2 linked regions of the Cohnella abietis genome follow. The protein of the gene in region 2 interacts with the protein of the main gene of each other region in a pairwise test. Links are inferred from orthologs where the notes say so. Each region holds a gene or a part of one and is shown on either strand. Other genes may lie near its edges.

Evidence for each region. Proteins that work in one complex are often made in the same cells at the same time.
Region 1: the proteins of KCTCHS21_RS13075 (region 2) and KCTCHS21_RS07470 interact in binary tests that used the Escherichia coli proteins (3 or more experiments, as listed by UniProt). The link is inferred for Cohnella abietis from one-to-one orthologs.

Annotation. Positions count from the first base shown.
Region 1 is NZ_AP019400.1:1,824,218-1,829,744, reverse strand. The notes cover bases 2,643-5,527. They hold KCTCHS21_RS07470 (sulfate/molybdate ABC transporter ATP-binding protein), read right to left. Parts: upstream 4,675-5,527; coding sequence 3,610-4,674; downstream 2,643-3,609. Other genes in these bases: cysT (sulfate ABC transporter permease subunit CysT), read right to left, coding at 5,470-5,527; KCTCHS21_RS07465 (sulfate ABC transporter permease subunit), read right to left, coding at 4,676-5,473; KCTCHS21_RS07475 (sulfate ABC transporter substrate-binding protein), read right to left, coding at 2,643-3,566. Also shown: KCTCHS21_RS07485 (Cof-type HAD-IIB family hydrolase), read left to right, coding at 504-1,307; KCTCHS21_RS07480 (GNAT family N-acetyltransferase), read right to left, coding at 1,404-2,333; more of KCTCHS21_RS07475, read right to left, coding at 2,484-2,642. UniProt on the Escherichia coli protein: Part of the ABC transporter complex CysAWTP involved in sulfate/thiosulfate import. Responsible for energy coupling to the transport system.
Region 2 is NZ_AP019400.1:3,053,394-3,061,677, forward strand. What follows is about bases 2,917-5,916. They hold KCTCHS21_RS13075 (glutamate-5-semialdehyde dehydrogenase), read right to left. Parts: upstream 5,041-5,916; coding sequence 3,793-5,040; downstream 2,917-3,792. Other genes in these bases: proC (pyrroline-5-carboxylate reductase), read right to left, coding at 2,917-3,779; proB (glutamate 5-kinase), read right to left, coding at 5,033-5,916. In the rest of the region: KCTCHS21_RS13055 (acetate kinase), read left to right, coding at 1-457; KCTCHS21_RS13060 (DnaD domain protein), read left to right, coding at 478-1,212; KCTCHS21_RS13065 (2-hydroxy-3-keto-5-methylthiopentenyl-1-phosphate phosphatase), read right to left, coding at 2,100-2,786; more of proC, read right to left, coding at 2,907-2,916; more of proB, read right to left, coding at 5,917-6,160; KCTCHS21_RS13085 (pyridoxal phosphate-dependent aminotransferase), read right to left, coding at 6,634-7,809; KCTCHS21_RS13090 (carbon-nitrogen family hydrolase), read left to right, coding at 8,013-8,284. UniProt on the Escherichia coli protein: Catalyzes the NADPH-dependent reduction of L-glutamate 5-phosphate into L-glutamate 5-semialdehyde and phosphate. The product spontaneously undergoes cyclization to form 1-pyrroline-5-carboxylate.

The DNA of each region.
Region 1 (5,527 bases), 1.2 Mb from region 2 along the record:
ATGAAACATTATCTAATTCTCTTTAGCATGCTCGATAGACTTCTTGATATAATTTGCATTATGATGAACATAAGCTAAGTGCGAACCCCAAGCTCACATCAATTCCCTAGGATGTTCGCACTCCTTATGTAGCAAGGGCTTTAGACGGCTGAAGCCGAAAATGATCCCTTTCACAGTAAGGTTCGCGGAAAATCACCCGTATCCCTTACTCAGCTAAGCTTCATTGTCGCTCCCCATTGCGGGAGCGTGGATTGAAACCACCATAATGCAAAACACATTAAGAGGTCTATCGAGTCGCTCCCTATGCGGGAGCGACGATGGAAACATTACTTTCCCTAATACCTACCACCAAAGTAATCCTCTCACCCAAATCTCCCCTCTCCCGCGGGCATTCCTACTACGAATACACGGATAGCTGGCTTTTCGACTTTGGAGATATGGGTTACAATGGTACGATAATAAGTGTAATCATAAATTAGCTTCATACAGAGAGGGAGAAACCAATGCCTTACCGCCTTATTGCTATGGATCTAGACGATACTCTGCTAACTGACGAATTGACAGTGTCTGATACAACCCGCCAAGCTTTGAATGATGCAATCGCCAAAGGAGCGCATCTCACTATTGCTACTGGGAGAATGTTTGATTCCGCCCAGAAAATTGCCCGTCAAGTTGGGCTGAACGTACCGATCATTACTTACCAAGGCTCACTGATCAAAAATTTGATGGACGAAGAAGTATTATATGAGCGTTCCGTGCCAACTGATGTGGCTCAGCAATTATTTGAATATTGTCAGGCACATGGCTTACATTTGCAAAGCTATATCGCAGACAAGCTGTATGTTCAAGCGGACGGCGAAAAAATCCAAAATTACGCCAAACAATCTAATATTCCATATACGATCGAACCCGATTTCAGTCAAATCATTAAGCATGAAAAACAAACAAAGCTGCTGATCATCGACGAGCCCGCTCGTTTGGATGCTTTGCTGCCTGAGCTTAAAGCGCTATTCGGCTCCAAGGTGCATTTGACTAAGTCGAAGCCTAACTACTTGGAATTCATGCATCCCGAAGGCACGAAAGGCCACGCTTTACGTTTCCTTGCCGCTCATTACGGCATTCCAATGGAAGAAACGATAGCAATGGGCGATGCGATGAATGACCATGAGATGGTTGCAGCAGCAGGTCTAGGTGTTGCCATGGAAAATGCAGTTCCCGCGCTGAAGGAAATCGCAAATTTCGTTACCCTAAGCAACAACAACGATGGTGTCGCTCATGCGCTCCAAAAATTCGTTATCAATGTATAGTCAAAGAAGATCCTTCCCCTATTAATCAGGGAAAGGATCTTCTTCTTTTCAAGGACAGGCAAGTCCAACCAGACCTTCCCTAACCGCTCTTACTAATTACAACCCAATTCTCTTCTCCAAAGTGAGTTCTTTAATCGTGCCTCCAGGACGAACGATTAGCTCCTGATTCACAACCTCATAGCCCATATCCTGATAAAGTACCAAATTATTTTGAATGGACTGTCTCACCTTACAGCGGCTAACATTAAGCCCCTTCGTTATTCCTTGCTTCTCAATCCATTTCACTAATTGTTTCGCATAACCTCTTCTACGCCGTGCCGGTACGACAGATAGACGGAAAAAGTAAATCTCATCCCTATCATACTTAAACCTGACCATTGCTGTAGCCGTATCATCCTCATAGAGAATAGCTGCGGACTCACCTTGATCGCGAAGAGCGCTTAATACGGATTCATCCGTTTCTTCGAGTGCACTAGATGGAGGAATTGCCGTTCTATACTCCTCGAATGCAATGTGCATTAACGAATAGATAGTATCCGCATCCTCAGGTGTCGCTTCGCGAATATACACCTCTGGATCCTTACGAGATTTGGCTTGTGCTTTGTTCACATCCAGCTTCGGTTGCGCTTCACCAGAAGCATCTTCATCAACTGCTTCTTCTGCCAGCTGAGCTTCATCCTCATCTGTGGAAGGGGCTGATATTGCGTTAGCACTACGGAAATAAGAGCGCGTCGATTTAAAGAAGAACAGCAATACGATAACAAGAGACAACATAATCTGTATCATATCAATAGAAAACCAAAATACGACGAGGGAAATAATAATAGAAGGAAAGTGTTTTTTCTTACTTATTGAAAACAGTAAAAGGAGCATTGCGAGAAACGAGATACTAATATTAATCGCAGATGATGTCGAAAGTGGTTCAGCGGAGTTTCTAAAAAACGCAATCATAACCATAATAAAAAGGGCAATCTTGAAGAAGAGAATAAAACGCAATGCTCGAATTGTCGTTGGTAGTTTTAACAATATAAGTCCTCCCTATTTGCAGTCATACTTTAATTTCGTCAAAACAAACGCTGATTCCTGTCTAAATACGCTATAATTACAAAAAAAACAGCTTCACGAGAATAGCATGCCCGTGAAAGCTGTTTTTCACCCAATTATTCCCTCAATTTCTCACTGTCCCGCTAATACTTGATACCAAACTCCGCGTTTAGAATACAAGGTTTCGCGTACGTTATCCCAGCCTCCGAGATAATCAATGGTGAATAAATCCGATGGTTGGGGGAAATCATCCTGCATTTGCGCAGCAAGCTTATCCTCGACAGGGCGAAAGCCATGCTTGGCGAACAGCTTCTGTGCTTCATCAGAATATAAATAGTGCACGAAAGCGTCAGCTACCTCACGAACGCCATGACGATCTGCATTCCGCTCAACAACAGCTGCTGGATTTTCAATTAATATCGTGCTGCTAGGCACAACGATATCGTATTGTACACCTTTGGCTATTCTAGCTAGCAGCTCATTCTCATACGTTACAATGACGTCGCCTACTCCGTATTCAAAAGCCGCCATCGAAGCACGACCGCTTTTGTCCATGGACTCGATGTTACGGTGAACATCCTCAAGGAACTTTTTCGCAGCAGCTGGATCTTTAGCTCCCGTAGCCTTCTCCGATTTTTTCAAACCGGCACCATATATCGCATTGATATCCCATTGCGCTCCACCAGATGTCTTGGGGTTCGGATAGAGCACCTTTACTCCCGGCTTGGTAATATCCTCGAAATCTTTAATTCCTAGAGGATTTCCTACCCTTGTACCAAGAACGACAATGGAACGGGTAACCATTCCTTTGTAGGTGTCATCCTTCCAATTCTTTCCGACCATATTGGCTTTAACGAGCTTTGCCATATCCCCTTCGAGAGCTAGCAATGTAACATCAGCCTCGAAGCCTCCAATGATAGAACGGGCCTGTGTGCCTGATGCCTCATAGGATTCTTGAAAGCTTACCGTCTGCCCTGTTCGGGATTTCCAATCTGCTTTAAATGCGGGCAATATATCCTGCAGCGCATCCTTAGCAACCGAGTAGGCGCCTAGCACCAATGTTACGTCTCCATGAGCAATTGTGCCTTCAGGCTCTGACTGTGACTGATTACTAGCACCACAGCCAGTCAACATTAGGATGATTGCTAACATTATAAGTAAACCGGATAACCCGGTCTTGCGCGTAAATGAATGCTTCCGGTTTCCCGTATTCATTACCTACCTCCTGCGGTACCTTCGAAGGCTCCCGCCCAACCCGTTAAATATGAACCGGCATCGGATCTTCCTTAAGCTTATTTTCCATTACCCAGCTATCATTATCATTGAACAAGTACGCGCGATGGATCAGCACCTGTACCTCATCACCCGGATGGAGAATTTCCTTCTCCAGCGACCGATAGGTAACAAGACGTGTAGGACCAATCTCAACTTCCACTAACCATTCGCTACCACGGAAATGCACATGGCGAACGCGACCCTCTTCCGTTGCGGATATCAGATTGAAATCTCCTGCCTTGCCAACCTCTACATATTCTGGACGAATAAGTGCTTTCGTTCCCGGCCAATCAGAAGCAGTGCCGAATCCACGCAAGGAGGATACATCCTCAACAATAGTTGATTCTCCGATAAAACCAGCGACGAACGGTGACTGCGGATTTTTATATATTTCCCACGGGGTGCCTTTTTGCTCTAAGCGCCCCTTGTTTATTATCATAATTTGGTCGGCTACCTCAATGGCTTCGTCTTGGTCATGCGTTACGAAGATAGAAGTAATGCCGAGACGATCGATCATATCACGAAGCCACGAACGCAGCTCATGACGAATCTTCGCATCGATAGCGGCGAAGGGCTCATCAAGTAAAAGCAGCTGTGGTTCAGGAGCTAAAGCCCTAGCGAACGCAACTCTTTGGCGCTGTCCACCGGATAGCTGATGCGGGAAACGCTTTTCGAAGCCAGACAATCCTGTCAACTCGACCAGTTCAGCTACACGCGCTTTAATCTTCACCTTTGACCACTTCTTGACCTCTAGACCGAATGCGATATTATCCTCTACAGTCATGTGCTTAAATAGCGCATAGTTCTGAAATACGAATCCAATGCCTCTCTCTTGGGGAGGAAGATCGTTAACACGTTTGCCATGAAAAACGATATCGCCCTCGTCAACGGATTCCAATCCTGCAAGCATGCGAAGAATGGAGGTTTTACCGCCGCCGCTTGGACCGAGCAAGCCGATTAATTGACCCTTCTCGATCTGGAAATTTACATCCTTAACCGCTTGGAACTCGCCGAATTTCTTATTCAAACCGCTAACTTCAATATGCATCTTAATGCACTCCCCTTCTCGATTTGGCCCATTCCATGAGCAACAGCAAAGTGACTGAACCCGCTGCCAGCACTAAAGCAATTGAATTCGCAGCAGTGAGATTAAAATTTTCGACATCCTGATAAACGAGAGTTGTTGCTGTCTGAGTCTTAAAGAGAATGTTCCCGGATACAACAAGCACTGCACCGAATTCACCTAATGCACGAGCTACTGTAAGAACAACTCCGTAAACGACGCTCCATTGAATGGAAGGCCAAGTCACTCGCCAGAAGGTCGTCCAAGCGCTGGCACCCAATGTCGATGCCGCTTCCTCCTGGGCACTTCCAATCTCCTGCAGAACAGGCATGACTTCACGGACGACTAACGGGAAGGTCACGAACAAAGTCGCAATAATCATCCCCGGCAAAGCATAAACGATGTCAATTCCTGCCTTGTTGAATAAAGCACCTAGTGCTGTCTCTGGTCCTAGCAGGAGCACAATCATAAGTCCACCTATAACTGGGGATACGGCAAAGGGCAAGTCTACTATACTATTTAATAATTGCTTTATCCGTCTTCCTAGCCATGTTGCTCTTACTAGATAAAGGGATAGCATGACTCCGAACATCGTATTAATTACAGTAACAATGACAACAATTAATCCCGTCATGTATAGCGCGTGTAGTGTTTCTGGTCGGGATAGCCCCGTCGTAAACCCACTCCAGCCTTCGTTCATTGCGCCCATAGCAATTCGTATAATCGGTATAATAAGAAATATTCCGAATATAGCAACCGTTAATCCGATCCAAAGACGTCTCATCCGTTTTTCCTCCGCATCTGCACGTAATTAACCGTCCATAGAATGATGAAGGAA
Region 2 (8,284 bases):
GACCTTGAATGAAGTAAATTCGATGCTTAATAAGCATAGCGGTTTGCTGGCAGTGTCGGGTATAAGCAGCGATATGCGTGAGATCGTTGAAGCTATGAACGACGGTAATGAGGCAGCAAAGCTGGCTTTCGAGATGTATGCTTATCGGATTCGAAAATATATCGGAGCTTACGTGGCGGCTATGGACGGTGTCGACGCAATTGTGTTTACAGCCGGCGTTGGCGAGAATTCAGCGCAGCTTAGGAAAGAGGTATGTCAAGGATTGACCTTCTTTGGAGTTGAGCTGGATGAAGAGCGTAATGAAGTGCGTTCATCTGAACCAAGGCGAATTACGACTAAAGGCTCTAAATTAAGTGTCTTAGTTGTACCAACGAATGAGGAATTGCTAATAGCAAGGGATACTTATCAGCTAGTGCTTAATCAACCTGCTGCTGTTGAATCCATTTCTAATGAATAGAAGGCAGGTGAATGCAAGCGATGAATGACCGAAATTCACTGGCACGCGGAATGACCGAAGCTTATATGGACGGTTCAGTCAGTATTCCTTATGCTTTGCTTCGAACTTATCGATCGCTCAAGCTCAATGATACGGATGGCATGCTGCTGCTTCATCTTATTGCTTTCAGACAGCTGGAGCAGAATGAGTTTCCGACCATTGAACAACTGCAGGAGAGAATAGGCTCCTCACCTGCGATCGTAGGGCAATCGGTACAGAAGCTAATGAAGCAAGGCTTTATTACGATTGATGAGGTGTATGAGCCTCTAACTGGCGTTCAATCGGAAAAATATAATTTATCAGGACTGTTCCAGAAGATGGGTGAGCTGCTGGCTGCGGGCGAGCTGCCCATTAGAAGCGGTAACAGGGATAGGGAAGATCATACTTATATTAATGAACAACAGAGGCAGCAGGAGCCGTCTAAGGCTACTCATACTCCAATTACAGCTCATTCAGGGACACATAATCTGTTTCTATTGTTCGAGCAAGAATTCGGTCGTCCGCTGACACCGATGGAATATGAGACAATTAACGGTTGGCTAGACCAGGATAATTATCCCGATGAACTCATTCGCTTTGCTCTTAAGGAGTCGGTATTCGCAGGCAAGCTACATTTCCGCTATATTGACCGCATCCTGTTAGAGTGGAGCCGTAACCGCGTTAGCAACGTCGATGAGGCGCGCCTACACGGTCAGAAGTTTCGAGCCGGACGCTAAGCTGTCGCGCCGCAGGGAGGTTCCCAGCGCGTTGTGACGCTATATGACGGCGGTCGATCTCAGGTGAAGTATCTTAAGCGGCCGCCTCATGTGACATGTGAGTGCGTCTAATGCGAGAAAGCAGCCGAATGTGGGGACCTAAGTAGCCCTCAGTGCGTTAAATGTGAAAAAGTGGCTGGATGCACGGACCTAAGTAGCCCTCAGTGCGTTAAATGTGAGAAAACGGCTGAATGAGTGGACCTAAGTAGCCCTCAGTGCGTTAAATGTGAAAAAGCTGCCGAGTGTGGGGACCTAAGTAGCCCTCAGTGCGTTAAATGTGAAAAAGCTGCCGAGTGTGGGGACCTAAGTAGCCCTCAGTGCGTTAAATGTGAGAAAGTGGCTGAATGCGCGGACCTAAGTAGCCCTCAGTGCGTTAAATGTGAGAAAGCAGCTGAATGAGCGGACCTAAGTAGCCCTCAGTGCGTTAAATGTGAAAAAGCTGCCGAGTGTGGGGACCTAAGTAGCCCTCAGTGCGTTAAATGTGAAAAAGCGGCTGAATGAGCGGATCTAAGTAGCCCTCAGTGCGTTAAATGTGAGAAAGCGGCTGAATGTGGGGATCTAAGTAGCCCTCAGTGCGTTAAATGTGAGGAAACGGCTGAATGTGGGGATCTAAGTAGCCCTCAGTGCGTTAAATGTGAGAAGACGCATGAATACGCGGATCTAAGTAGCCAAGTCAACGCTGTAAATATAAAAATCCACTCTTCAGTATGCCTCATGGCAAACTAAGGAGTGGATTTTTTGCGTGGATGTTAAAAATAGCGTCGCAGTCCGTCAAACGGTATATTTCGTTGAGGATAACTGCTTCTGCAGAAGGCTTAAGTGTAGTTCTATCGTTATAGTCGCATAGCTCACGACCGCTGGCCACCTGTGTCCAGATGATGGATAACATCATGGAAGGTTTCGAAAGGAATATGCGGAAGATTAAGCTCAATACACTTATCCGTGAGATGGGAGCGGGAAAATACGAGATCAACAAGCTTTGCTCCGGCAAAATCAGTGACACTGTCGCCAATTAGAATACGGTAGAATTCATCAGTGGAAAAACGGCGAATGACAGCCGTTTTACACATGCCGCAGCCATTATCGCATTTATCGTCACAAGAGTGCGGCCAGGTTATCGTGATGTTGTCACCGCTAAAGTCGCTTCCATTGCAATAAATGTGATCTGCCGGAATCCCAAATGGCTCAAGCAAAGGGTAAATGAAGAAATCAATTCCCCCGCTTGTAACGTAGAAAGGTACATTGTGCGTTTTACACCATTCAAGCAGCTCAGGAAAACCCTTACGAATACCGGCGTTGTTTATAATGTATTCTTTAACCTCATCCTTCATTGACGAAGGGAAGAGAGAGAATAATTGTCCCACGCCTTCTTGGATGGTTATGCTCTCGTTAAGGATACCCATACCAATGCTCTCCCAGCCTGGCGGATTAAAGTGCTTCATTGCCGCTATGATGTTGTCGCTTAGAGTAATCGTGCCGTCGAAGTCACAAAAAATTACCGGCTGACGTGGGAACTTTGAAGTTAATGTGCTCAAAATGTTCGTACCTCCCAGAGTGCAATTGCTATGAGTAATTGTTCATGATTGGTTGAAGATGCTACAAGTGTTGATCCGCCTTTAACAGTATCAACTGCCTGGAGGGCAGGATGCATTGCTTTAATCCTGAACCGCTTCGGCGCGAATGCTTTCACCCATTTCCTGAGCCCTTTCGGCACAGCGTAAGATCGCCTTATTTATGCCTTCTTGGAAGGAGAATTGATCCAATATTTCAATTGCAGCCTGTGTAGATCCATTAGGAGATGTTACTTTGCGACGTAGGTCGCCAGGATTTTCTCCAGTAGACACAACCATCTCAGCAGCACCGCGAACGGTTTGCACAGTGAGCTCTTTGGCTGCTTCTGGAGAAAGGCCGAGCTGGACGCCAGCCTTAATCATAGCCTCCATTAAGTAATACACGTACGCTGGGCCGCTACCCGATACGCCAGTTACCGCTTCGATCTGAGGCTCTTCAACTATCGCGGTGATGCCGACGGCGTTAAAGATAGCTAATGTGAGCTCACGCTGATCTGAGCTTACCGTATCGGAATAGCTGATTCCGGTTGCTCCTAAGCCTATCGTGCTCGATGTATTCGGCATTGTGCGTGCAATAGGCTGCTTACGTTCTAATAACTGGTGAATCGTATCAATTGATAATCCTGCAATAACGGATATGATGAGCTGCTCCGGACGCAAGAGGGGCTTCAACACTTTAATGGCATTGGCAGCATCCTTCGGTTTCATTCCGAGAATAATGATGCTTGCAGAGGTCAATGCCTCATTTTTCAAATCATCCGTAGTTGCCGGAATAATGCCATACTGCTGCTCAAGCTGAAGGAGTCTGTCTGTGTTCTGCCGGTTCATAACCGTAATTTGATTAGGATCGGTTAATTTAGCTTCAACTAGTCCTCTTAATATGGCTTCAGCCATTGAGCCAGCACCATAGAAACAAATTTTAACTCCTCCAAGGGAAGAGGATGAGGAATCGACCATTATGACCACGCTCCTATGATCTAATTTGACCCGAGCCGACGACCCGGTATTTCGTAGATGTTAAAGCAGGCAGACCCATAGGTCCCCGGGCATGAAGCTTCTGAGTACTAATACCAATCTCCGCACCAAATCCGAACTCGAATCCATCAGTGAAACGAGTAGAGGCGTTATGGTAAACCGCTGAAGCATCGACATCCTGTAGAAAACGATCCGCATTCGCCTGATTTTCCGTAATGATACAGTCTGAATGCTTCGTGCCGAAGTGGCTAATATGGCTCAATGCAGCATCTAAGTTAGGTACTACTTTAATGTTCAAAATATAATCGTTATATTCTGTAGCATAGTCCTGATCGCTCGCTTCATTCACCCATGGAACGATGCTCCTTGTTGTTTCGCATCCTCTGAGCTCGACATTAATGCTGCGGAATTTATCAGCTAGAGCGTTAAGATGCTTCTGGGCAAAAGCTTCATGGAGCAATAAGGTTTCGATGGAATTACATACGGAAGGGCGCTGTGCTTTACCGTTAACAGCAATGGCCTCTGCCATGTCATAATCGCCGCTTTCGTCGACGTACACGTGACAAATACCCGCGCCAGTTTCAATAACGGGAACTGTAGCATTTTGTACGACATTCTGAATGAGAGAAGCGCCGCCTCTTGGAATGATAACGTCTAATAGACCATTAAGCTTAAGCATCTCATCTACAGAGCTGCGGTTAGAGTCCTCGATAAGCTGAAGGGCATCCGCTGGAATAGCTGACCGGGATAAAGCTTCCCGTAGAACGGCTACAATGCTCCGATTGGAGGAGATCGCTGCAGAGCCTCCGCGCAGAACGACAGAGTTACCTGTCTTTAGGCATAGTGTCGCAGCATCAACGGTAACATTCGGTCTGGCTTCGTAGATCATTCCAATTACACCGATAGGTACTCGTCTTTTTTCAATGAACAATCCATTAGGGCGGTGACCTGTCTCAAGAACGTCGCCGATAGGATCCGGTAAGGCAACGATTTGCTTGACGGCATCTGCAATGTCGGCCAGTCTCGCAGGAGTCAGCTTTAACCGATCCAATAGAGAGGCGGAGGTCCCTAGCTCCTGTCCACGTTTAATGTCTTCCTCATTGGCAGCTAAAATTTGATCTTGCGCCGCAATGATGGCATCTGCCATAAGGATCAAGGCTTCGTTTTTCTCGGCTGTTGTTAGCCTATTCATAACGGCTGCTGCTTCCTTGGCTGCGCTCGCTTTAATTGTGACTTCACTCATATGAGTTGGCCTCCTTGATAATAGTTGATGCGACCCATTCATCGCGATGTATGACTTCTTCTCGTAAAATATCTACGCGTTTCATAGCATCTTCGCTAGCTAACCCTGCTACTGCCGTTATTTGCCACGAGGCATAACAGGTAACACCCCGTCCAAGCACCCGTCCACTGGTATTAACGACTTCTACTACATCTCCAGGGTGGAAGTCGCCTACAGCAGCGGTTATCCCAATAGGTAGAAGACTACTGCCTTTATTCAATAGCGCTAACTCAGCACCTGAATCAACTACAATCTGGCCTTGAGGAACGGAGAGAAAACCGACCCAATGCTTCTTAGTAGATATGGATTGAGGAGATGAAGCGAAATAAGTTCCTTTTCCATTACCTGTAACTGCGGATTGTAGATCACCAGCCTCAGACACCCGACCAACAAATAGGGGGACACCGCCCTGCATGGCTATTCTAGCTGCTTCGATTTTGGAGCGCATACCTCCAGTTCCAACAGCCGAGCCTGCGCCTCCCGCAATTTGGTACAGTTCTTCAGAGAGTACTTCTATACGGTCAATGCGCACTGCGTCAGGCGTTTTGCGGGGATCTCCGGTGTATACGCCATCCATGTCAGTGAGGATATACAAGCCATCCGCCTTGACTAAATTTGCAACTAGTGCGGACAAAGAATCATTATCGCCGAATTTAATTTCATTGACTGCAACAGTGTCGTTCTCATTAATAATGGGAACTGCACCTTGCTTAAGAAGCTCTTCTATTGTGCGCTGTGCATTCTGAGCTCGGCTTCGACTGCTAAAGTCCGGTCGAGTCAATAATAGCTGAGCTACGGTAATTTCGCTCGCTGTAAATGCGTCTTGGTAAGCTTCCATCAATAAAGCTTGACCAACGGCAGCAGCAGCTTGTTTCTCATGTAATAGCTTTGGTCGAGTCTGATAGCCAAGTCGCCGAAAGCCTGCGGCTATAGCACCCGAGGTAACAAGCAATACTTGGTGGCCGGAGGCGTGCAACGCAGCGATCTCGTCCGCGAAGAAACGTACCTGCCCGCGGTTAAGTCCGCCTTCCTCAGAGGTGAGTGAGCTACTTCCAATCTTGACTACGATACGCTTTCCCATGAATTCAACCCCTTCATACACAACAAAATGATAAAGTTTAGAGAGATCAGATGTGGGTGTAGACATAAAAGTTAATAGTCATCTGATCTTATAAGTAAAACGACTTCGCCGTCTTTAGAGGGACGGTGTACTTTCTGATGGTACAAAAAAAACTCCCGCCCTCATAAAGGACGAAAGTCTAACTTCCGCGGTTCCACCTTAATTGACGGTGCACAAATAGAGGCACCATCCTCTCATGATCCTGATAACAGCAGGAACTGTCCGGCTCATCGCCGTCCGCTCGGGGATGGGGGAGGCAGGGGACAAGGTAAATTTTCTCAGCCTAGAAATTTACTCTCTGGTCATGTCCTAATCTGCTTCGGTTCCCGTCAATGCGTTCATATGGCTGCGCCAAATTAATTGGCGTCGAATTCTAATAAGAATACCATGTGCCATAAGGGTTGTAAAGAAATGAACGACGCTTAATGGCTAGTCTAGAACAGCCCCAACCGGCCAATTCTGGCCGCGACCTCACGCAAACGATCTTCAGTCGTAAGCAAGCCGAGTCTGACATAGCCTTCACCGCTTGCGCCGAAGCCAGTGCCTGGCGCTACAACGACATCTGCTTGCTCGAGAAGTAAATCGGCGAAGGACATTGAAGTATATCCCTCGGGAACAGGGAGCCAGCAGAAGAACGAGCCTGCAGGCTTCTCCGCTTTCCAACCGATTTCCTCCAAGGCTTCATAAAGTACGTTGCGTCTGCGCTCATAGGTAGCCACAAGCTCATGGACGGACTGTTGAGATCCGCTTAAGGCTTCGGCGGCGGCTTCTTGAATGCCTCCGAATAAGCTGCAGTACATATGGTCTTGGATCAGGTTAATTAATTCAATAATTTGAGGATTACCGACAGCAAATCCCACGCGCCAGCCAGCCATATTGTAGGTTTTGGACAAAGTGTAAAACTCGACTCCGACTTCTTTAGCCCCTTCAGTTTCCATGAAGCTAATGGGACGTTTGCCGTCATATCCTATAGCACCATAAGCAAAGTCACTTGCAACTACAATGCCATTCTGCTTTGCAAAGGCAACGGTTTCCTCATAAAATTCCGGAGTAGCTATTGCCGCGGTAGGATTGTTTGGATAGTTGAGGAACATAAGCTTAGCTCGCTCGAGATCTTCTGGAGCAATTGCTGAATAATCCGGAAGAAAATCGTTCTCCTTCTTAAGAGGCATGAACGACATTTCAGCTCCAGATAGGGCTACGCCAGACCAGTAATCGGGATACCCGGGATCAGGTACGAGGCAGACGTCGTTAGGGTTAAGCAAGATTTGGCTAATTTCGATGAGTCCAGATTTTCCCCCGAAGAGGACGGCAACCTCTTTTTCAGGATCAAGTTCTACGCCGTAATCTTCCTTATATCGCTTTGCAACGGCTTCCTTCAGAAATGGAAAACCGCGAAAGGGTGGGTATTTATGATACAAAGGGTTTTCTGCTGCTGTCTTGAGCCTGTCAACTATCGGTGTCGGTGTTGGTAAATCGGGATTTCCTTGGCCCAGATTAATAACATCACGTCCAGTAGCGGCCCGAGCATTAGCTTTAGCAACCAATGTGGCGAAAAATTGTACAGGTAAAGACTGCAATCGATGAGCAGGTGTAATAGTAAAAGACATGCGAATTCGTCACGCTCCGTCATACTTAGGATAGGATGAATGTAGCATATTGAGATAGAGTCGGCAACGGAATATAAGCTTGTTTTCACAAAAAACGGGGTTATTTCATCGGAATTGTGTAAATGAGTAGGACATGTTGCCGAAAATAAAGCTATGAAGTACGATGATAACAATAATGTAACGTCTATTAGGAGTGGAGCAACATGACAATCCCCTTGCGGATAGCATTGATACAAATGAATATAGTCTCAGGTGACACAGAAGCTAATTTCGCTAAGCTGGAAGCTCGACTTGAGGAAGCAGCTGCTATTGATCCCAAGCCGGATCTTATTATTTTTCCAGAAATGTGGAATACAGGCTACGCACTTACTGAAATAAATGAATTAGCGGACCCAGACGGGCTGCGGACTAAAGAGGTCATAGCTGCTTTTTGCCGGAAGCATAAAATCAATGTGCTAGCTGGCTCCATTGCGCA